4 regions of the Photobacterium sp. GB-1 genome follow, and region 3 is predicted to be linked to each of the others. Evidence: predicted binding sites of a transcription regulator. Region 3 holds the regulator's gene; each other region holds the start of a gene.
What was found. The regulator CRP, encoded in region 3, controls carbon source genes, mostly activating them, when cyclic AMP is high. The targets are predictions, from matches to a motif close to TGTGANNNNNNTCACA.
Positions count from the first base shown of each region.

Region 1 (5,985 bases), on a different contig from region 3:
CTGTTTGAAAATTAGAAGACAGTTGATAAATCTGATTTCGGCTGCCGCTGTCATTATGTGACCATACATGCCCATTAATAATCGCCAAACCTGATGATTCATTTAAAACTTCAGGCAAATTTGCCAGCACATCAACGTCTAAAGGCTTACGTACTGAATACGTAGACGCTGAACTACAACCTGATAAACCGAGTAACACTACCATCAGATAGATGTTTTTTTTAAATATATCCGCCACTGACACTAACCTATTAAATTTAAAATGCGTGATGACTTAGCATGTTTTTATTACCATTAGCTTGTTATTGGAAACCACAAATATTGCCTCAAACTCGGCACAAATAGCACTTACCAACCATACTTAGAGAATTAGTTTTTAGTGTACGCTGACATTTAGCACTTAATATATTGATATGCGAGATATTATGCTGATACGACTATTAATGCTCAGTTTTCTTCTGGTGGTCTCTATTCCTACCTACAGTAGCAGTGATAAAAAGCCACCAGCACTCGTATTGCCTGAGATTTTACAACCAGAACAAACAAATAATAATAACACGCCCATACCTTTTACTCGTACAGGCCCCACAATTCAAGTCGCGATCTTACTCGATGCTAGTGGTTCTATGGGAGGATTAATTAATCAGGCAAGAGAGCAGATCTGGTCAATCATTAATGCCATCGCAACAGCCAATAAACATGATCGCCCTGTTACTTTACAAGTTGCATTGTTTGAATATGGTGTTGAACATCAATCAAAATATGATGGTTATTTACGTTTACTCTCACCACTCACCTCAGATCTTGACCAATTTTCAGAAGCACTATTTGCAATAAAGATTGGAGGGAGTAAAGAATATGCGCCACAAGTAATTCAAGAGGCAACAAACCGTTTACAGTGGAGCCCCCATCAAGACGATCTTCGTTTAATCATCATTGCAGGTAATGAAGAGTTTCAACAAGGTGATATTCCGATTAGCCATGCTATTCCTCTAGCAGTCAGTAAAGATATCATCATCAACACCTTATATTGTGGCCCCCATTTAAAAGGTCGTAAATTACAGTGGGCAACACCTGCACTGCTGAGTCATGGCAAATATTTGAATATCGACCATAAGAAGAAAGCCCCCCATATTGAGACCCCTTACGACGATGATATCATCCAACTGGGCCGTAAAATTAATGACACTTACATCGGTTATGGTACAAAAGGGGCAAGTAAGAAAAGCCAGCAAATCGCTCAAGATATGAATGCATCAAGCCTTTCTAAATCTAGTAGCACAGAGCGCAGTATTGCCAAAGCAGGAAAGCAGTATAAAACACAAGATTGGGATTTGATTTCGCTTGCCCAACAAAATTTAGAACAAGGTGTAGCGTTCGCGAAAAAAGATCAACAGCACTATCATGGATTAAATGAGCAACAAATCACCGAAAAGCTTAAACAACAAATCGCACAAAGAGTACAGCTGCAACAACAGATATCAACGTTAGAGCAAAAACGAAAACACTTCATAAAACAATCGAAAAATGAGAACACAAAGGCTAAGGATGATTTGGGAAATGCGATTATTTTAACCATACAGGATCAAGCTAAATCAAAAGGCTTTAGTTTCCTATGAACGTTCGACTAAAAAGGCTGTTATTACCTTTATGGGTATATCTGGCTTTACTCTTTACTTCCAGCACTACTTTAGGCTTAGCACTGTCCCCGCTCACAGGCCCAACTTACACTGGCGATCTTAGCGTCCTTGAAAAAAAAAGGGTGCTAAGAGTATTAGTTTCGGCTGACTTAGGTTTTTACTATATTGAAGATGGTCTTCCAAAAGGCATTATCGCTGAATTACTTCACCACTTTGAGTTAGATATTCATAAAACTTATCCAAAACTCAATATTCAAGTGATCCCTGTACATCGAGATCAACTCATCAAGTTCTTAATTACTGGATATGGTGATCTTGCCGTCGCTAATTTAACCATTACTGAACAGCGCAAAAAGCAAGTCGCCTTTAGTGAGCCTGTACTTACCAATATTTCAGAAGTTATTATTAATAATATTGATTCACCTGAAATTACAAAAATAGAGCAACTCAGCGATCAAGATATCTGGGTAAGAAAAAGTTCGAGCTACTATCAAAGCCTACTTGAAGTCAATAATCGTCTATTACTCCAACGCCTAGCGCCAATGAAGATCCATTTTTTAGAAGAAACACTACAAGATTATGAGTTGTTGGAAATGGTTAATCTCGGGTTGATGAATATGACCGTTTTAGATGATCATAAGATGAAAATATGGAACAAGATATTACCAAAATTACGCATGAATTCTGCTTTCGTTTTAAGGAAAAACGGTGAAATAGCCTGGGCAATGAGAAAAGATAGCCCTAAATTAATGAAATTAGTTAATAGGTATATTGAACAAATAAAATCAGGGTCATTATTAGGAAATGTTATTTATAACAAGTATTTAAATAATCAAGGCTGGATAACAAACCTATTGAACCATAGTAATATGGATAAAATGGAAAAACTTTCTGATCTGTTTTTTAAATATTCTACGGAATATGATTTTGATTATTTAATGATGATGGCTCAGGGTTTCCAAGAATCAGGGCTTAATCAGCATAAAGTCTCCAATAAAGGTGCCGTTGGCATCATGCAAGTACTACCAAGTACAGCAAGAGATCGATATATAAATATTCCTAACATTTATATAGCAAGTAATAATGTTCATGCGGGTATAAAGTATATGCGCTATATCCAAAATAATTACTTAGATGATAGCAGTCTAACCTATGATAATAGAATGTATATGACACTCGCCTCTTATAATGCAGGACCTGGCAATATTAGAAAAATGCGACGTTATGCAAAGGAAAAAGGCTATAACCCTGATATATGGTTTAATAATGTTGAAATTATTACCAGGAGATATATAGGCAAACAACCTGTTGTCTACGTTACAAATATAAATCGTTATTACATTGTCTATAAACAATTAATGCGTTTAAAAAAATACCGCCAGAAAGGTGTCCGACCTTTTGTTCCACCTTACCGGTTTAATGTCCCTACCATTCTTGAGTAAGTATACTTACTTACGTTGAGCCGCCTTTCGTTTAGACGATCAACGTAAGTTAGCCATACATGCATTACTTAGCCTTTAAGCTTTTATTCAATCTTGTTTCATTACGCTGATCGTGTCGATGGAAGTACCATAGCTTACGATTTTTAGAGGATTTTTTCATCGTTTCTATTCCACTAAATTATCACGAATATAATATTTCATTTTGTAAGACAAATGAACATTAAGTGCAGCATTGAATCATATTTAAAAAATTCTGAAATTTATTTATCTAAAATATTATTTTCCATATTTATTAAACATAATAAAAAATAACATTTGATATACACAGAGACTACAATTGCCTATTTAATCATCGTGTTTTTACCGATTGGACTACTGCGATATTCCAAAACCACTAAAAAGTATTTTTCAATCATATTACAGGTGAGATTCAGTTCACAGTTATGCTCATTTGGCATGTTGATGATACAGTTATATGAGCGTATAACGACAACCCAGTAATGACAGGGCTCTTTCGAACTGCAATCGTTTGCCGCAATCGTCATTGATCTAAGCACGTAATAGTGACAGAAAATTACGCGACCAAAAAGTGAGACTTAAGTCACTTTTAGAGAGAAAGAAATATTTAAACATAAGTATATATCTTGATAAGAATCACACTGAGAGCAACCAAACATGGTCTATCTACATTTCGTTTTAGGGTTAATCGTTATCGCAGCCCTAGCACTTGTTGCAAGTAATAACCGTAAAAACATCAAGTACAGATATATTATTCAGCTACTGCTTATTGAAATGGGATTAGCCTACTTCTTGCTTAACTCCTCAATGGGTACAGGGATCGTTAAAGAGTTTGCTGATGGATTTAATGGATTACTCAATTTTGCCGCAGAAGGGACAAATTTCGTCTTTGGTAACCTATCTAACAATGATGGCTTTAACTTTTTCTTAAGTGTTCTAATGCCAATCGTATTCATTTCAGCACTGATTGGTATTCTTCAGCACATCAAAGTTTTGCCATATGTCATAAAAGGCCTTGGATATTTATTATCAAAAGTTAATGGCATGGGTAAACTTGAATCCTTTAACGCTATTAGTGCCTTAATGGTCGGTCAATCTGAAAACTTCATCACCTATAAAGATATTCTCGGTAGAATGTCTGAGCGTCGCATGTACACGTTAGCGGCAACAGCCATGTCAACCGTATCGATGTCTATTGTCGGTTCTTACATGAAGCTAATCGATCCTAAATACGTCGTGGCTGCCTTGTTTCTAAACATGTTTAGTACCTTCATTATTCTCTCTATCATTAACCCATATGACCACGAAGCAGAGATGAATATTGATGAGATGATGGCGGCTGAAAGTGGTGAGAAACTGACGTTCTTTGAAATGTTAGGAGAATATATTCTTACTGGTTTTAAAGTCGCGGTTATTGTAGCGGCAATGCTGATTGGTTTTATCGCGCTAATTTCAATGATTAATGCCGGCTTTGATGCTGCATTCGGTATTAGCTTCCAAGATGTTATTGGCTACGCTTTCTATCCATTTGCATGGATCATGGGTATCCCTGCTCATGAAGCCCTACAAGCAGGTAGTATTATGGCAACCAAGCTTGTTGCTAACGAATTTGTAGCAATGCTGTCACTACAAAAACAAGTAAGTGAATTAACACCGCACACCGTAGGTATTGTTTCTATCTTCCTTGTGTCATTCGCTAACTTTAGCTCTATCGGTATTATTGCTGGTGCTGTAAAAGGGGTGAACGAAGAAAAAGGTAATATGGTGGCACGTTTTGGTTTACGTTTGCTTTACGGTTCAACGCTCGTTAGTTTTCTATCAGCGTTAATTGCAGGCATCATGATTTAATCGTTGTCATTGCCATTCCTCCCTTAAAATGCCGGTCTTTTCTAATATGAAGGCTGGCATTTTTATTACATCGTAAATTCCCCCTCCCCTTATTTATCTGTAAATTGAGAATTTAACTTTCATTTTCAGTTATTTGATTTGTATGATGAATGTATAGAATTGTGCCACTCATCACATAAAATTCGAATTCACGAACAATGTCCTGAGCCTATTAACTTAATAAATATAATTTTGAGGCTTATATGTCGGATAAAACCGTCTCTGGTGCTGAACTGGTTGTTGAAACTTTAAATGCACATAACATTCCACACATTTTTGGTATTCCAGGTGCAAAGGTGGATGCTGTTTTCGATGCTGTTTGTGATAACGGACCAGAAATCATTATTTGTCATCATGAACAAAATGCAGCGTTTATGGCAGCAGCAACAGGGCGTTTAACGGGTAAAGCAGGCATTTGTTTAGCGACCTCTGGCCCGGGCGCATCAAACCTTGTCACAGGCGTTGCAACAGCGAACAGTGAAGGTGATCCTGTGGTTGCTCTTGCAGGTGCTGTACCGCTTTCGATGTATTCTCACAATACTCACCAATCCATGGATACCCGTTCACTGTTTACTCCTATCACCAAGTTTTCAGCAGAAGTGATGGATAGCGGCTCGGTATCTGATGTTGTACATAAAGCTTTTCGTATTGCAGAGCAACCTACCCAAGGTGCTAGCTTTGTTAGTCTACCGCAAGATATTCTAACTAATCGTATTCCTTACCAACCAGTACAACAGCCTAATCCAATTTTGTTCGGTGGTGCGCACCCACAAGCTATTCGTCAGGCTGCTGATCGCATTAATGCTGCAAAAAATCCGGTGTTATTACTGGGTATGGATGCAAGCCAGCCTTTTGTTACTGATGCCATTCGCCAACTACTCAAACAAACACCAATTGCCGTTGTGAATACGTTTGCCGCAGCTGGGGTTATTTCTCATGATTTATACAACTGCTTTTTAGGTCGAGTGGGCTTATTTAAAAACCAACCCGGTGATATT
Region 1 is NZ_PYOB01000002.1:26,727-32,711, forward strand. It holds gene C9J45_RS02805 (hypothetical protein) at 1-238, opposite strand, end outside; gene C9J45_RS02810 (VWA domain-containing protein) at 426-1,619, shown strand; gene C9J45_RS02815 (lytic transglycosylase F) at 1,616-3,082, shown strand; gene C9J45_RS02820 (NupC/NupG family nucleoside CNT transporter) at 3,758-4,948, shown strand; gene alsS (acetolactate synthase AlsS) at 5,191-5,985, shown strand, end outside.
Region 1: a site for CRP is predicted at 3,673-3,688, ahead of C9J45_RS02820 (NupC/NupG family nucleoside CNT transporter). Genes of this name have one in related genera too.

Region 2 (5,985 bases), on a different contig from region 3:
AGAACCGAGACATTAATTTCTATCCAAACCAATAAACCCAGCAGCAATATCTTTAAGTAAGCTTTCTAACTGCTCTGCAAATAAAATAGTGACGCCATCGGTATTCTGGAAGTCCTATATCTCAACACCACGATTAATTTATCCGCCTCCCGCCTTGCCTATTTGCCCTTAAATACGGGATACTTAATGTTATGCGTGCTTAGGGTTTTACTCTGAAGCGTTTAACGACTTAAATACAATAAACTGCTGAATTTATAAGCGGTTTTAACAACAAGCCATTGCTTAGATAAAGAGTAATAATAACAACCGTAATGGCTATGGATGATTTATGAACGATAAGAACCAAGCAACACTTTATTGGATTGACTACGAGACGTTTGGCGCAAGTCCTGCCAATGATCGTCCTTGCCAGTTTGCGGGTGTCCGTACTGATATGGACATGAACATTATTGGTGAGCCACTCGTTATTTACTGTAAGCCACCAGCCGATTACTTACCGTCACCTGAAGCGTGTTTAATCACAGGTATTACACCGCAAGAAGCGATGGAAAAAGGCTTATCAGAGCCTGAATTTATTGAAGCGATTCATGCTGAACTGTCAAAACCCAATACATGTGTCATTGGTTACAACAACGTTCGTTTTGATGATGAAGTAACGCGCTATACCTTATACCGCAACTTCTTCGACCCATACGGTTGGGCGTGGCAAAATGGTAACTCGCGTTGGGATTTATTAGATATTATGCGTACTTGTTACGCATTGCGCCCAGAAGGTGTCAACTGGCCGCTGGATGATGAAGATCGCCCTAGCTTTAAACTTGAAAAGCTGTCTGTTGCCAATGGTATTGAACACGCGAATGCTCACGATGCAATGGCTGATGTTTACGCGACAATCGAGCTGGCTAAAATCATTAAAACGAATCAACCTAAGTTGTTTGATTACCTGTTTGATTTACGTCATAAGCGCAAGCTACAAGAATTAATCGATATTGTTAACTTAACGCCGTTAGTACATATCTCTGGCATGTTTGGTACTGATTGTGGCAATACGAGTTGGATTGTGCCTGTGGCATGGCACCCTGATAATAAGAACGCTGTTATTACAGTGAACCTCGCGCTTGATCCTACCCCATTAATTGAGCTTGATGCCGACCAACTGCGTGAGCGTTTATATACTAAGCGTGTTGATTTAGCACCAGATGAATTACCGGTGCCCGTTAAAGAAGTGCATTTGAATAAGTGCCCTGTTCTTGCTCCAGCTAAAACATTAAAAGCTGAAGATGCCGCGCGTTTAGGGATTGATAGAGAGCAATGTTTAAAGAACCTTGCCTTAATTAAGCAGCACCCTGAAATTCGTGAAAAGTTAATCGAAATGTTTAGTGTTAAACGTGAATATGCGGCTAACGATAATGTTGATGCGATGCTCTACGATGGGTTCTTCTCTACTGCTGATCGTTCAACCATGGATATTATCCGTGAAACGACACCCGATCAGTTAGCTTCACTTGAAATCAATGTCGATGACAAGCGTATTAAGCCGCTGTTATTCCGCTATCGTGCCCGTAATTTCCCAATGACGTTAAGTTATGAAGAGCAAGTACGCTGGAAGCATCATTGTCAGGATTTCTTTGAAATGAATATGCCAAAGTATATGGAAAACTTTGAGGCTGTCGCCTACGAGCATGAATCTGACGAAAATAAGATGAAAGTTTTAAAATCTCTCTATGACTATGTTTCTAAATTGGTTTAAACCTTTTTATTAATACGATAGCGATAAATGAAGCCTATTACGTGATTTTCTTTTTGAATGTCGCGAATAGGCTTCTTTTTTTTAAGATTATTATGTAGTGATTTATTTGATGATTACGTCATTAACGTTAACAATTAAAGACAACAATAAAACGGCTCACTGATTTGCGTTTATTAATAACGGAATAGCGATCATTGATACCGTGACGCTCGAGATCTATTAAGCGGTAGGTGTGCACTATGACAACACAAACCCTATTGAAATGTTATAGCTACGACAAAATAGATTTTTTTCCTGAAAAGCATCTATTGATATGGAAAGATCATACGCAAACGTTATTAACGCGAGAAGAATCTCGGTTATTAGAAGTGTTATGTCTCTGCGCTGGAGAAGTGATTGGAGCCGATTCACTCTACCGTAAAACGTTTACATCATTAGATGCGTTTGAAGAAACCAGTGATCACAATTATGACTTGAATTTACTACTGGTATCACTTACAGGGAAGTTACAATGTAACGGAGTAATGGCGATACCTATCCATGTTGTGCCTCACTATGGCTTTCGTGTCCCATTACCTTCGAAAACATCACGTCGACTGCCTTTTACTACCCGTCCTTGCCCTCGTGCTACCCCTTCTAAAAAAAAGCCTTTGTTATTCAATAAAGCATGGTTTAAGTATGTGGTAATCGATTTTATTTGGCTAAAAGTGACGATTCTTTTGACACTTGCCGCGCTCATTGGTCTATTTTTGTGGAATTAAGCATCAATAAATATCACGCGATCTACATTTTTTAACGAATTATCTAAATAATGCTCTTTTTTGTGTGACAAATAACACGTTTATTTGTATGATAAATAAAATTTTCTAGCATTACTTTTTTTACTATGGATTACATTCGATCTTTTGCCATTGTTATGTTTTGCTTTTTACTTGGTCAAGGCATACAACATCTGACTCATTTGCCGATCCCTGGCAGTATTATTGGCTTGTTTATACTGTTCTTTGGCCTCGTTACTGGCATATGCAAAACAAAATGGGTCGATAAAACCTGTAATTTACTCATCAAACACATGGCATTGCTATTCGTGCCTGTTGGAGTTGGCTTAATAAACTACCTTGGTTTAATTAAGCACAATGCAACTATCATCTTTGCGAGCACATTAGGCAGCACATTAATTGTATTGCTTGTGATCGGCCTTGCGCTTCATCATAAGGAAAAAGAGTCATGATCTGGTTAGTTGCAACGCTAGTGGTATTTTACAGCATGCGCTATTTAGCAATGAAGATTCGTAATCCACTTTTTAATCCATTGCTCATTTCGCTGATTATTTTAATCGCTGCACTGCATTGGTTACAGGTGCCGTATGAAACCTACTTTGCAGATAACGAAATAATTAACTATTTGTTAGGTCCTGCGGTAGTGGCCTTAGCCTTACCTTTATATCAGCAACTGCCTTTAATTAAGCGTAAGTGGAAAACAATTTTAAGTGCCTGTTTTGTTGGTAGTATCTTGTCGATGACATTTGGTACCTCCATTGCGTTTTTAATGGGTGCTGATGCTCAACTTGCAGCCAGTATTTTACCAAAATCTATTACCACACCACTTGCGATGGCCGCTTCTCAACAAATTGGCGGGATTCCTGCGATTACAGCAGCAATGGTGATTATTGTTGGGCTATTTGGTGCGGTGTTAGGTTATCCAGTGATGAAACTGGTCCGTATTTACCATCCGTTAGCAAAAGGGTTAACGATTGGTACGGTATCTCATGCTTTAGGTACAGCAAAAGCTGTCGAAGAAAATTATCAAGAAGGGGCATTTAGCTCATTAGCGTTAGTTATCTGTGGGATCATGACAACGTTACTCGCTCCCATCATGTTCCCTATTTTAGAACACCTGTTTTTCCACTAAGTTATTCCTATCTCATGTTATGAGCTTAAACACTAATTCTTATTAGTTTTAAGTTCATAATGTTTTGATAACTATTTATTACAGGAAAAATTACATTTACATGTGTGAGTTCGCTCTCGATAATGTATACCAACCTACACTATCATTATTAATGTGATTCAAATCACACTTGATTAATGACAATTAACTTAGAATGTTTCTCCATCAACAATACGGAGTAACACACCAATGCACGCAAAAGTTATGGATGCATTAGGTCAATTACCTAAAGAGCTTGCATCAGCTTTACGACCAATTATTGAAGATAAAGATTTTGATTCAACAATTAGTCCTGAACAATTTGAACAGTTAGTTTCCCAAACTAATTTATCTGATACTGATCTTCGTCTTGCTCTCCTTCCTGTTGCTGCTGCTTACGCTGTTGTTCCTATTTCTAATTTCTATGTTGGTGCTATTGTTCGTGGTACATCTGGTCGCCTATATTTCGGTGCAAATATGGAATTTGTAGGCGCAAGTATGGCGTGTACGATCCATGCTGAGCAATCTGCAATTAGCCATGCTTGGATCAAAGGTGAAACAGGCATTAAAGACGTAACGATTAACTACAGCCCTTGCGGTCACTGTCGTCAGTTCATGAATGAATTGAATACGGCGCAAGATTTAGTTATTCAACTTCCTGAACGTCAGCCAATGACACTGCAACAATACCTGCCTGAATCTTTCGGCCCTGCTGATCTTGGGATTAAAGATGCGCTATTAAGCGACATTAATAATGGTATTACGATTGCTGAGCAATCAGAGCTTGCTGTTGCTGCTTGTGATGCTGCAAACCGCTCTCATGCACCGTACTCTAAGAACTTCAGTGGTGTTGCATTAAAAGCCAAAGATGGTCGTGTTTTTGTGGGTATGTATGCTGAAAATGCAGCATTTAACCCAAGCCTACCACCGCTGCAAGTTGCGCTAATCAACATGAATATGTCAGGTTACAAACTATCTGAATTAGTTGAAGCGGCATTAGTAGAAAGTGCAGAAAGCCTAATCAGTCAATTAGCGCGTACTCAAGCACTACTAGAAGCACTAAATCCTGATATTCAAATGACTTATGTTGCTTACTAATCGTTAGTGCTAGCAATATCTGTTGATGTAAAACCGCCATAATAGGCGGTTTTTTATTGCCTAATGCATTCAACACAATCAGTTATATTGGCTATCTAAAAACAAAAGCGTATTATCTCGCTATGCTTTTTTGACGAAACCAATTTTTAATGTCTGATTCACATACCCCAGTTCATAACCCAGTCCAAGGTGCCGGATGGATGCTTTCTGCAGGCCTTGCCTTTGCGATTGTAAATAGCCTTGCACAATTTCTCAGTATTAAGCTCCATGTCTCTTCAACTACTTTTGCGTTAATCCAATACTTTGTTGCACTGGTGGCTATGCTGCCATGGCTGAGAACCATGGGTATTCGCCGTTCACTAAAGACAGAGCAATTCTTCCAGCACTGTTTCCGTGTCTTTCTTGCGGTGATTGGTATCCAACTCTGGCTATGGGCACTTGCCTATCCTGTTCCTATTTGGCAAGGCATTGCACTGCTTATGACTTCACCGTTATTTGCAACTATTGGCTCAGGTGTATTACTAAAAGAGAAAGTTGGCGCTGCACGTTGGTGCGCAACGCTTGCTGGCTTTATTGGTGCAATGATCATTTTAGAGCCGTGGTCTGATTCATTTAGTATTGCGACATTATTACCTGTCGGCGCTGCGGTTTTCTGGGCGGGTTATTCTTTGATGGTGAAAAAGCAATCTACTACAGAATCACCAACCACTGTTGTGATGTATTTACTTATTCTGATCACGCCATTTAACTTGTTACTGGCTCTACCTGATTTTACTATGCCAACAGGCGGCACAACATGGACATTAATCATCGCTGCTGGTCTGTTAACCGCACTGGCACAATGGGCGATTGCTAAAGCCTATGCCGTCGCTGATGCGTCATTTGTTCAACCATTCGACCACGCAAAATTACCACTAAACGTGTTAGGTGGTTGGCTTGTATTTGGTTGGGTACCACCGGGTCGATTATGGTTAGGTGCGGCGATTATTATTGCTTCTGTGGCCTTTATCACCCAATGGGAAAAGCGAAAATAGCTAGTAATAACCGTACCCCATAAAAGATTCACTAACCGCCTTCTTGGCGGTTTTTTATTATAAGCTCTAAAGCTTTTCTAATATTTACTTTTAAAGTCTATTTAAATCCCGACGCAAACGTTTGCTTAAATAAAAAAACAAGGTATTATCACGCCCAACCAACACTATCCAACA
Region 2 is NZ_PYOB01000004.1:216,927-222,911, forward strand. It holds gene sbcB (exodeoxyribonuclease I) at 329-1,750, shown strand; gene C9J45_RS06890 (hypothetical protein) at 1,990-2,511, shown strand; gene C9J45_RS06895 (CidA/LrgA family protein) at 2,637-2,981, shown strand; gene C9J45_RS06900 (CidB/LrgB family autolysis modulator) at 2,978-3,661, shown strand; gene cdd (cytidine deaminase) at 3,890-4,777, shown strand; gene C9J45_RS06910 (DMT family transporter) at 4,927-5,811, shown strand.
Region 2: a site for CRP is predicted at 2,575-2,590, ahead of C9J45_RS06895 (CidA/LrgA family protein). Genes of this name have one in related genera too.

Region 3 (5,985 bases):
AATGAAGGATTTTCATGCCGTGGTTATGTCGATATTTTTGATGCAGGCCCGACGGTTGAATGTGATGTACGTAATGTTGAAACGGTTCGCCACTCAAAGCGTTATATCGTTGAAATTAACGATCATCAAAGTGAACAGCAGTGCCTAGTGGCGAATACATCATTTACTGATTTTCGTGCGGTTGCGAGCCCACTGGAAATCAATGATAAAGCGCAAACCGTGGTTATGACGCAAGAGGTCGCTGATACTCTCATGGTTAATACCGGTGAGCCTGTGCGCTTTATTGAGCTGTAAAACTACGAATATAAAGAGGGGAGAAAAGTATGAGTCAATGGATTGCGGGTCAATGGGTTGATGGTTTAGGTGATGAGATGGCATCGCTCAACCCCTTTACTGATGAAGTGATTTGGCAAGGCCGAGCCGCGACAAGTGAGCAAGTCTCGCAAGCGGTGAATGCCGCGCGTGAAGCATTACTTCAATGGCGTCATACTTCCCTTGTTGAGCGCCAAACCATCGTGGAAAAATTTGCTGAGCTGGTGAAAGCCAATAGTGAAAATATTGCCATTACGATAGCAGAAGAAACGGGTAAACCGTTATGGGAGACGCGAACAGAAGCAGGAGCAATGGTGGGGAAAGTGGCGATTTCTTTACGTGCTTATCATGAACGGACAGGCCAACGCGAGAAAGATATCGCAGGTACCACAGCAGTTGTACGTCATCGACCATTAGGGGTGATGGCTGTATTTGGGCCTTATAATTTCCCCGGTCATTTACCCAATGGCCACATCGTACCTGCATTGCTTGCAGGTAATACGGTGGTATTCAAACCTTCTGAATTAACGCCTAAAACGGCTGAAGTTGTAATGAAACTCTGGCAACAAGCCGGATTACCTGATGGGGTTATTAATCTTGTGCAGGGAGCTCGCCCAACTGGAGAGGCACTTGCGGCTTCAAAAGATATTGATGGTTTATTATTTACGGGCAGTGCCAATACTGGGCATATTCTGCATCGCCAATTTGCAGGTCAACCGGGCAAGATGCTGGCATTAGAAATGGGGGGGAATAACCCGATGGTGATCTCCAATGCTTATGGTGATCTCAATGCTACCGTTTATACCATTTTACAATCTGCTTTTATCAGCGCAGGACAACGGTGTACTTGTGCTCGCCGACTATACTTACCCTTGGGTAGCGAAGGGGATGCGTTGTTGGCAGCTTTAGTGGAAGCAACCAAAGCGATTGTGGTCGATGGACCATTTGCCGAGCCTGCACCGTTTATGGGGCCTCAAATCTCCCGCCAAGCCGCAGACAATATTGTGCAAACTCAACGACAATTAGTATCGCTTGGTGGCGAAGTATTGGTAGAGGCAAAGCGCGGACAGGGAGCGGTGGTTACACCTGGGATCGTTGATGTTACGAATATCGAAAATTTACCCGATGAAGAATACTTTGGCCCATTATTGCAGGTAGTGCGTTATCAAGATCTTGCTCAAGCCGTGTGTCTTGCGAACGACACCCGTTATGGCTTATCAGCCGGGCTTGTATCAACCGATGATAGTGAATGGCAATATTTTATTGATCATATTCGCGCGGGGGTTGTAAATCGTAATCGCCAGTTAACGGGAGCGAGTGGAGATGCACCGTTTGGTGGCCCAGGAGCATCTGGTAATTTACGCCCAAGTGCTTACTACGCTGCTGATTATTGTGCTTACCCAATGGCATCAATGGAAGGTGAGGCAACATGCTTACCTGAGCAGTTATCTCCGGGTATTTCACTCTGAGACTAATAGGTTCACTGTATTACTTACAGTAAGGATTGTGCAGCATGGAACAATTATTTACCGCGTTATGGCAAGATTATACTCAGCGATTATGCCCTTCAGCGCTGAATATTCGGCAATTACTTACCGAAGATGCGTCACTTAGAAATGATCATATTGCGTTGCGTACCTTTGCACTACCTAAATGTGGTTTAGCAAGATTAGCGGCTCCATTTATTGCGGTAGGTTATAAACCCAAAGGTCGATATCATTTCAAAGCGAAAAAGTTATATGCAGAGCACTTTGAACATCCCGATCCTTCTGCGCCTAAAGTATTTATTAGTGAACTGCAATTAGGGTTATGTTCAACAGAGTTACAAACAGAAGTACGTCAGCTTGTCGATCAAGTTGATGATGCTTATTTTGCTGATCCTGCTTTTCTTTCTCAAGGTAAACCATGGCAGTTAAGCCGTGATAGTTATCAGTTTTTAAATGCAGAAAGTGAATATGCAGGGTGGGTGGCAGCGCATGGTTTTGGTGCTAATCATTTTACTGTTGATATTAATCAGCTTGAGCAATTTAATGAAATTTCTGAAGTGAACCATTTTCTCGAATCAAGTGGTTTTGACATTAATCAGGCGGGAGGTGCGGTAAAAGGCGATCCTACTGTGATGTTAGAGCAATCAGCAACCATGGCTGATAAAGTCATGGTCACGTTTTCTGATGGTGAGATGTTGGTCTCTGGCGGATTTTATGAGTTTGCTAAACGTTATTTACAGCCAGATGGTGAGATTTATACCGGGTTTGTAGAAGCTTCGGCAGATAAGATCTTTGAAAGTACTTATAACTCTTGAACAGTGTAAACAAGGCAATAAAAAGCAGCCAATTGGCTGCTTTTTTTTAAATCTGTTAATTATCGAGGGGCGATCCCCAAATACCACTGTCTTCAACAGGACAGCGACGTAAACCTGTTTGCTGTTCTAAATAACAACGACGGTCACTAAAGCCTGTCATCTCAATAGTTGTAGGTTGAGGAGCGATAGCACCAGGTACAGTGGTGTAGCTATTCGGGGCAAAACGTTCAATATCCATATAAAAACCAAAAAAAGATGAAGTCCATTCATTGCTTGAATTTAGCATTTAATTTGAGCAATACAAATTAATTAATGGCATTAATGACACACTTTTTAAAGGTATTTATGGGGGGATTATTAATCAATAAGAAATAAAAAAGCCGCAACAGTGTGCGGCTTTTTTCGTACGGTTAAAGACGTTAAAAATTAACGCGTACCGTAAACAACAATCGTCTTACCGTGAGCAGAGATAAGGTTCTGCTCTTCAAGCATTTTCAGAATACGACCCACTGTTTCACGAGAACAGCCAACAATTTGACCGATTTCTTGACGAGTGATCTTAATCTGCATGCCATCAGGGTGCGTCATTGCATCTGGTTGTTTTGCAAGATTTAGCAATGTCTGTGTGATACGACCTGTAACGTCTAAGAATGCCAAATCACCTACTTTCTGGCTTGTCACTTGTAGGCGACTTGCCATTTGAGCAGATAAGCGCATCAGAATATCAGGGTTAACCTGAATTAACTGACGGAATTTTTTGAATGAAATTTCTGCTACTTCACAAGGACTTTTCGCACGAACCCAAGCAGTACGCTCTTGATCTTCTTCGAATAAGCCAAGCTCACCAATAAAGTCACCTTGGTTTAGGTAAGAAAGGATCATTTCCTTACCTTCTTCATCCTTGATTAGTACAGCAACAGAACCCTTCACAATGTAGTACAACGTTTCTGCTTTCTCACCTGCGTGGATCAGCGTACTTTTCGATGGGTACTTGTGAATATGACAATGGGAAAGAAACCACTCTAAAGTTGGATCTGTTTGCGGTTTACCTGGAACCATATTACTAACTTCCTCTGCATTTGTTGCCCAACAGCATTGGTTTCTTTTCTAACTTTTATCACGAGAAAAAAAACTGCCTACTGATAGGGTATCCATTCAGCCGCTGGGCTGCAAGCTAACTTGAATAAGTTAGAGTGTATCCTTTTTCTGCGCCTTTTTCTTGATATTGATCTAGTAGATTCGTTCATTTCATATGGATAACTGTGCACAGGATCACAATGCGGCGAGATAATTTTAAGTGGTGCGATAAGTAATGATTATTACGACGATTTTTAGAGAGGAAAAAAGTTGTTATTAAGGCGGAGAATTAGGATTTACATTCATTATTTAATCAATAAGACTAGAGACAATTATTGGGCGTTTGAATAAGGATTAAGCGATGCAGTCCCGAGTAAAATGGGTAGAAGATATGACTTTTTTAGGTCAATCTAGCTCCGGTCATAGTGTAGTCATGGATGGTAATGGAGGGGATAAAGCTCCAAGTCCAATGGAATTGGTATTAATGGCGGCGGGAGGGTGTAGCTCAGTAGATGTTGTCAGTGGTTTACAATCCCAAGCGCAAAATATTGTGGGTTGTGAGGTTCTTATTTCAGCTGAGCGTCGAGAGCAAGCGCCACGTTTATTTACCGCAGCCAATTTGCATTTTATTGTTTCAGGTTTTGATTTAAATGAAACCTTAGTGGCTAACACCATTGCTGATTCTTTAGAGAAATATTGCTCTGTATGCTTGATGATTGGTGAAAAGGTTAAGTTGACTCATTCGTATGAAATCATCACTGCTTAATAATGATTGAGATGAAAAAGGTTGGTGTTTGTGCCAACCTTTTTTCTATTTATTTTCGTTTGTGCAAACTTAACTGATTTTCCCTGTATTAATCAGTTTCTCGATAAGGGGGCGCATGATCAATTCCATTGCAAAACTCATTTTTCCACCAGGGACGACAAGCGTGTTATGACGTGACATAAATGAGCCTTGGATCATGGAAAGTAAATACGGAAAATCGACATTATTTAAACCGCGAAATCGGATCACAACAAAGCTTTCATCTAAGCTTGGGATCCCTTTGGCACTCACCGGGTTTGAGGTATCAACGGTTGGTACACGTTGAAAGTTGATATGTGTGCGTGAAAATTGCGGAGTTAAATAATTTAAGTAATCGTCCATGGAGCGAACGATTGACTCCATCACCGCTTCGCGAGAGTGCCCTCGATCTCTCGTGTCACGAACAATTTTTTGGATCCACTCCAAGTTAACAATGGGTACCATGCCAATAAGAAGATCAACATGCTGTGCGACATGGATCTCGCCATCGACAACCCCACCATGTAAGCCTTCATAAAAGAGTAAATCAGTGTTTTCTGCTAACTGTTGCCACGGAGTAAACGTTCCGGGCATTTGGTTGTAGGGTACGGCTTCGTCAAATGTGTGTAGATAACGGCGAAAGCGGCCAGTGCCATCTTCACCATATTGTTTGAAAAATTGCTCTAATTGGGCAAAGTCATTGGCTTCTGAGCCAAAATAGCTGATATGTCGACCTTGCTCTTTAGCTTTGCGGATCTCAGTGTCCATTTCAGGGCGGGTATAGCGATGGAAGCTATCGCCTTCTAGCCATGCCGCATTAATGTTCATCATATTGAACATCTTTCGGAATGCTTCAGAAGTCGTCGTGGTTCCTGCTCCTGATGAACCAGTAACTGCAATAATAGGATGTTTTGCAGACATGACTAACCTTGTCGTTGTTGATTATCGAAAGATAAATGAGAAAGCAGGCAATAATAAAATTACCTGATCGGGCAACAATGCTACTACAAGTTAACAGGGATGTCGGGATTGAAAAGTGAAACTGCTAGCGGAGGCAAGTTTTGAGTCGTAACTCTCTGGGCACGACTCACATTAATAAAACTTATTGCAACTGATTGCGTAATTTTATGTCGACAGATTCATGCAATTCAGAAAATACAATCACAGCATCACCGGATTTCAGTTGCTGCATCACGTAATTCACTTTGTTTTCTAAGCTCATTTCAACTTCACCGTAATCAGTGCCTTCACGTAGCACAAATTGTTCAATCAGGTTAGTCAGTGTTTCTGGGGCGATATCTTGCCAAGGAATGATCATTTTATGTCTCGTCGACTGCGTTACTGATACGCGCAGTATATGATAAAAATATCACTAGCCCTATTGAGGAGTGGTGAGTTTGGTTTTAAACCATGTTGGAACGCTGTGTTCGAGCCAAAACGTCGGTTTAAAAATAGAACCACTAACGAACCCAACATGGCCACCTTTTTCATATAAGTTGTAGTCGATATT
Region 3 is NZ_PYOB01000007.1:142,984-148,968, forward strand. It holds gene astA (arginine N-succinyltransferase) at 1-294, shown strand, start outside; gene astD (succinylglutamate-semialdehyde dehydrogenase) at 324-1,781, shown strand; gene C9J45_RS10285 (DUF1338 domain-containing protein) at 1,826-2,614, shown strand; gene C9J45_RS10290 (hypothetical protein) at 2,670-2,852, opposite strand; gene crp (cAMP-activated global transcriptional regulator CRP) at 3,041-3,673, opposite strand; gene C9J45_RS10300 (OsmC family protein) at 4,053-4,457, shown strand; gene C9J45_RS10305 (phosphoribulokinase) at 4,527-5,396, opposite strand; gene C9J45_RS10310 (YheU family protein) at 5,578-5,793, opposite strand; gene C9J45_RS10315 (hydrolase) at 5,854-5,985, opposite strand, start outside.

Region 4 (5,985 bases), on a different contig from region 3:
TAATTTAGCGACGGTGGTTGTTTTACCGGTACCAGGCCCGCCAGAAATCACTGCAAACTGACGTGTCAATGCCACTGCTGCTGCTACTTTCTGCCAATTTAAGCAGGCATCAAGTGGGATCACCCTATCTAATTGAGACAGATCTTTTTGCGATGTCGCATTTACTAAAATATGCTCGACTTTCGTCCAATCAACTTGCTCCGGTTTCACCACATCAAGCATGTCACACACTAACCTCTGGCGTGCATCAGCTGTTAGCGCTGTTGATAAGGCTTCATACAAGTAACCGTAAGTAACAGGAAATAAATCATCTAATGCTTGATGCATAACGTTGAGATCAGTCGTGCTAAATCTTAGTTCCTCTGCTCCTGCATTATTTGCCATCATGAGGATTTTATTGGCAACGGTTTGTTCAAATTGCCAATAACGACTGAGGTACAAACGACCATGTTCAATAACTAAAGGGGTCGCTTGCACCTTACCTGTTTGCACGGTCGATACCACCGCAAAATGACTTAATAGCTCTCCCCATTGTGAAGGCTTAGGCACGCCTTCTAACAACTCAATTGCAACACGTGATGGCAAACTAAATAAACGCTGAGGCGAAAGCGTATCTAACACGACGCAAACATGCCCCTTACCTAATTCATTACTTGCAAGAGCTGCCACAAGTGCGGCTAAATCAGCTTGATCTGCAGGGCTATGATACGCGACAAATTTTGCGAACTGATAATCAAGCTGACGCAATACACCTTGTTTGGTTAACGCTTGAAGTCGTTTAAGCATGAGGTAATGCTCCATCAATTAATAAATCCAGTTCTTCTAACAAGGCTTGCGATGGTTTCGCATGGAAAATCCCACTGTCACTACCAGCTTGAATGCCACGTAGGAACAAGTAATACACACCACCGAAATGAGTCTCATAGTCGTAGTTTGGAATACGGCTACGCAAGAAACGTTGCAGCGCTAAGGCATAGATTTGATACTGCAAGTCATAGCGGTGATCGCGCATCGCTTCAACCAACTGCTCACCACGATAAACCTGTGGATCATCACCGAGATAATTCGATTTCCAGTCTAATACGTAATATTTACCCTGATGTTCAAACACCAAGTCAATAAAACCTTTAAGCATACCGCTGACCGTACTAAAGCCAAGCTCACCAGCTTTAGCGGAAATAGAATCATGCTTAGCAATGACTTTATTAAGTAGCGGTGATTGCAACATTTCAATCGGGAGTAAAAACTCCATTTCCGTTAAACGTTGTTGTGGTGTTTTTTCTGCCAATCGCAATTGTTCACCATCTAATGGACAGTGCAAAACATCTTTAATTAATTGCTGCAATACAGGTAGCCACGCTAACTCGTAATGTTCAAGTTGCAATAGCTCCGCCAGTTTAGCGACAGTTTCTGGGCTATCGACAGGACGAGTAAACTCAATTTCTTCAAACACCGTATGTAAAAATGTCCCCGGACGCGCACCGCGAGGGAAAGTGTAAATAGAGTATTCAGGCTCTAACTCCACCTCCGTTTCACTGTTTTCTGGCGTTTCTTTCTGTACAGAATCGATATCAAATCCAGGAAGATCTAAACTGCTATCATGATGTGCTTGATGACCTTGTTTCACCAAATTGGAATAACTGGTCATCCACCAATTACGTTCAATCTGACGCTCAAATTCACGACGATTTAACGCATCAGTTTGCTCATTTTGTCCTGCCCACTTATCGACAGGTAATACTGGAGGTTCAGCAATAGTGATCGTCGGTTGCGCTTCAGATAACTTAGCCAGTGCTAACTCTAGTGCAGCAACACCGCACTCTTCTCCATTTTGAATTAAATACCCCATCGCTGATTTGTGTAATCCAGTAGGCTCTTTGCTACTGCGGCCATTACGTACTGGTGCCATACCCACAAAACAGCCATAAACTGCACGAGTTAGCGCTACATAAATTAAACGTAAATCTTCTGCGAGGCGTTCTTTATCAGCTTTAGAAATAGAATCAGCGTGCTTGGTAATATCTAAAATCGTCACGTTATCGTCTTCATCGTGATACTTCACTTCGCCTTTACAATCGACTTCACGATAGCTACAAACAAACGGCATAAAGACTAAATCGTATTCCAATCCTTTTGATTTGTGGATGGTAACAATCTGCACCAAATTACGTTCGGACTCTAAACGCAAAATTTGCTCATCAGAATTACCGTTTGGCTCAGCTACATTTTCAGCCAACCAACGTAATAGCGCATAATCACTGTCTAAGGTTTGACTCGCTTCTTGCAGTAATTCACCAATATGAAGTAAGTCAGTTAAACGACGTTCACCACCTTCTTCTACTAATAAACGCTCAGCGATATTATTTTTCGCCATCACGCTTCGTAGCATAGGCATCACACCACGCTTGAGCCATTGTTGACGGTATTGCTTAAAGCTATTTACTGCAATTTCCCACTCATTCTCATCATTATTAAGCGTATCGAGCTCTATTGCGGTTAAAGAAAACAACCCTGACGCCAACGCGGCACGCAATGCGCGATCGTCATCAGGTGTTAGTACCGCTTGTAATAATCGCTGTACATCAGCCGCTTCTGCAGTGGAAAAAACGCTATCACGATTAGATAAATACACACTGGCAATCCCTTGTTTTGCCAGTGCTTCACGCACCAACTTACCTTCTCGTCCTGTACGTACTAACACCGCAATATCACCCGCTTGCACTGGGTGTTGAGTTTCTTTATCTAAAAAGTAGCCTTGTCCTTGTTGTGACTGCTCTAAAATATGCTGAATTTGTGCTGCTGTCGCCGTTGCCATCGTCGACTCATAATCGCCCTTAGTAATAGGCTTGCCATCGAGGCTATCTTGCAGCCAGAACGTGAGCGCATGTTGTTGTTCGCCGTTTAGCCACCAGCTACGATCTGGTGCTTTGGGACTATGACCAACAGGATCAAACGTAATATCTTGATCATAAATAAACGGGCTATTAGGGGTATCAAACACGCTATTTACCGACGCAATCATATCTGCCGTTGAACGCCAGTTAGTACCTAATGTGTAATGATCTTGAACCTGACGACGGGCTTGAATATAAGTAAAAATATCTGCCCCACGAAACGCATAAATCGCCTGCTTAGGATCACCGATCATAAACAATCCGCATTCAGGGTGATCGTTATACACCGAACTGAAGATACCGTATTGCAGGGGATCGGTATCTTGGAATTCATCGATCATCGCAACTGGATATTGGCTGCGGATCTTACTTGCCAGTAGATCATCTTGATCGTTGTCGATCGCAGCGCCTAACTGCGTTAAGAGATCATCAAACGATAACCACCCTTTATGAGCTTTTGCCTGCGCCAGTAAAATACGACAATGTTCAATCGCGTGCGCTAATAAGGGATCGCGTAATGTAGCTGGGTTATCAAGTAAATCTGCAACCGCAACAAATACCGCATGCTGTGGTGCTTCACCTTTCGGGGTTTTGGTGATCAATTCCTGTTGGTGAAACTTCTCTAATTTATCCGGTAAATCATAATTTTCAGTCGGTTGATTAGCCCATTCATTCACTTGAGCGAGCCACGTGGGTAGGCTCTTTTTGGTATAGCTACGTTTATTCACGTCAGAGTTTGCAATTAACGCTTCTAAATCAGCGAAGTGCTGTTTCCATAATGCTTTAAATTCATTAATGCGTTCGATATTTTGCTGATGTAACTGCTCTAAACTTGCCGTCATAGCCGCTACAGACAGTTTAACGGGAGCACCTGTTAAGCTATTGCCAATATCTTTTAATAGCGCATGAGGCGATGACCATAAATCGCGGATCTGACAAGCAAGCGCTCGTGGTAACTGATAGAAATGACTACGCCAGTAATCCGCTACCACCAAGTTCTTCAATTGGCTTTCATCGGTGACAAATTCATTGTTGAAACGACAGCCTGATTCAAATGCGTTTTGAGTCAACATTCGCTGACAAAAACCATGTATGGTATATATAGCCGCTTCATCCATTTGTCGTTCAGCTTGCAGTAAAATATTGGCTGCCGCTTTATGATCGGGATACTCTTGTAGTAACGGGGCTATAACGGGATCACCACTCACACCACGACTAAACGCTATACGCGCATCATGAATACGCCCACGAATACGATCGCGAAGCTCTGCCGTTGCTGCTTCTGTAAAAGTCACCACCAGAATTTGATCAACCGTTAATTCAACAGCATGACGCGTTTCTGCATTACCATGACCGAGTAATAGACGCAGGTATAAACTGGCAATAGTAAATGTTTTGCCCGTACCGGCAGAGGCTTCGATTAAACGTGTACCATGCAATGGAAAGGCCATTGGCTGCAAAATATTGGTTTGCGTTTGTACCGTCATGATTTTACTTGTCCCATATCGTAAAACTCGATCACTCCAATGATCCCTTGAAGCCTCAAGGTGATCTTGCTCACATCACTACTGTGATCAAACACTTATAAGCGAATATTGAGCGATCAAATCTTGTTATATTCTAATATTGTGAGAACTTACTCACGGTTTGTATTACAGCGGTTGGTTAGTATCAGCGCCAGAAACTTGGTCACCTCTGGACCGGTGGCCGTACAGCAAGCACCCTACAACTAATAATGATTTGCTGACGGCCACACTACTTCCTTATTCCGGCTTTACTTCTTCACTATTTAATACCGCAGCCTGTAGTACTTTCAGTGCTAGCACATAGCTATTCTGTGCAAGTTCATCATTCCAATGTGTCCATACCCGATTGATGTATTTATCCGCGCCTTCACCTGCAAAGAAGTAACCATCGTTAAAACAATCTGCCATTTTGCTGTAGGCTTTCTCGATGGTTTGTTCATCGTCTTTCCAGTTACCTTGCTTATCAAAACACGCTTTAATACCTGCATGTGCTGTTTTCGGAAAATACGCTAAAGGTTGATTCAAACCTTGGTAATACAACTCGATAAGCTCTTGTAAATAACCTTGTGCTTTACTCGCTTCGATCGCATCAATGACAAGGTGTTTATCGGTGCCAATAATATGTGTTTTCTGGTTCAATTCTGGCTGGCTAATCGCTAAACATAAGTGATCACACCAAGCCGCGAGTAAATCAACCGAGCGCACTTTACCACTACGAAAACGCATTAAGCCGGATTGATAGCGCTGTTTCAGCCAACCTTGAAGTAATACGGCATGACCATTTATCGTTAGTGTTATTGCTACTTCCTGATCATCTAATGGTGCATGAATTAATGGCTCAATCTGGTTTACTAACTCATGTACTGCTAGACGACTGGCATCTAAATCAATATCACCAAATGCAGCAACAGGTAACTTGCCCGCTGCTTTTTGCTCTTGGGCGAAATGACTAAAGATCTGATCCGGATCTTGATTGGTCATTTGAGCATCAAGCAATAATGCTAATAGCTCATCTTTAACGTGATAGCTTTCAAGATGATTCAGCACAAACGGTTCATCATCTTCCAATAATCCCATTGGCGGCTCAAAGTAGACTTTCAAACGACGGTTAAAGAAATAGCGTACCGGTAAACGCCAGAAACGCTGCAACTCAGCAAGCTCTAATACTTGTTGTTGATCATCGGCAATCGGCTCTGGAGGGAGTTCACCTAATTGGAAAGGTTGGCTCGCTTGCCCTTCACGAGCAGCAGCGGGTAGCCATTCAATAGCATAACTGCCACTCTCTCCAGTAAATACGCTCGGACTAAATGGCACTAAGGGATGGTGCTCAATCAATTTTTGTTTAATGTTTTCTGCTGATTGATCGACAGGAAGAGGTTCATCTCCCTCTAAGCAATAACCTTGCTGACAATATTCCACCAGCTCACTGACTAACACAGAAGCAATTTTTTCTGCATTGTCTTGAATTGAGCGACCCACGTAGCTGATATATAAGGTTTCTTGCGCTGATAATAATGCTTCAAGGAAAAGATAACGGTCATCATCACGACGAGAACGATCACCCG
Region 4 is NZ_PYOB01000031.1:19,106-25,090, reverse strand. It holds gene recD (exodeoxyribonuclease V subunit alpha) at 1-786, opposite strand, end outside; gene recB (exodeoxyribonuclease V subunit beta) at 779-4,381, opposite strand; gene recC (exodeoxyribonuclease V subunit gamma) at 4,658-5,985, opposite strand, start outside.
Region 4: a site for CRP is predicted at 4,441-4,456, ahead of recB (exodeoxyribonuclease V subunit beta). Genes of this name have one in related genera too.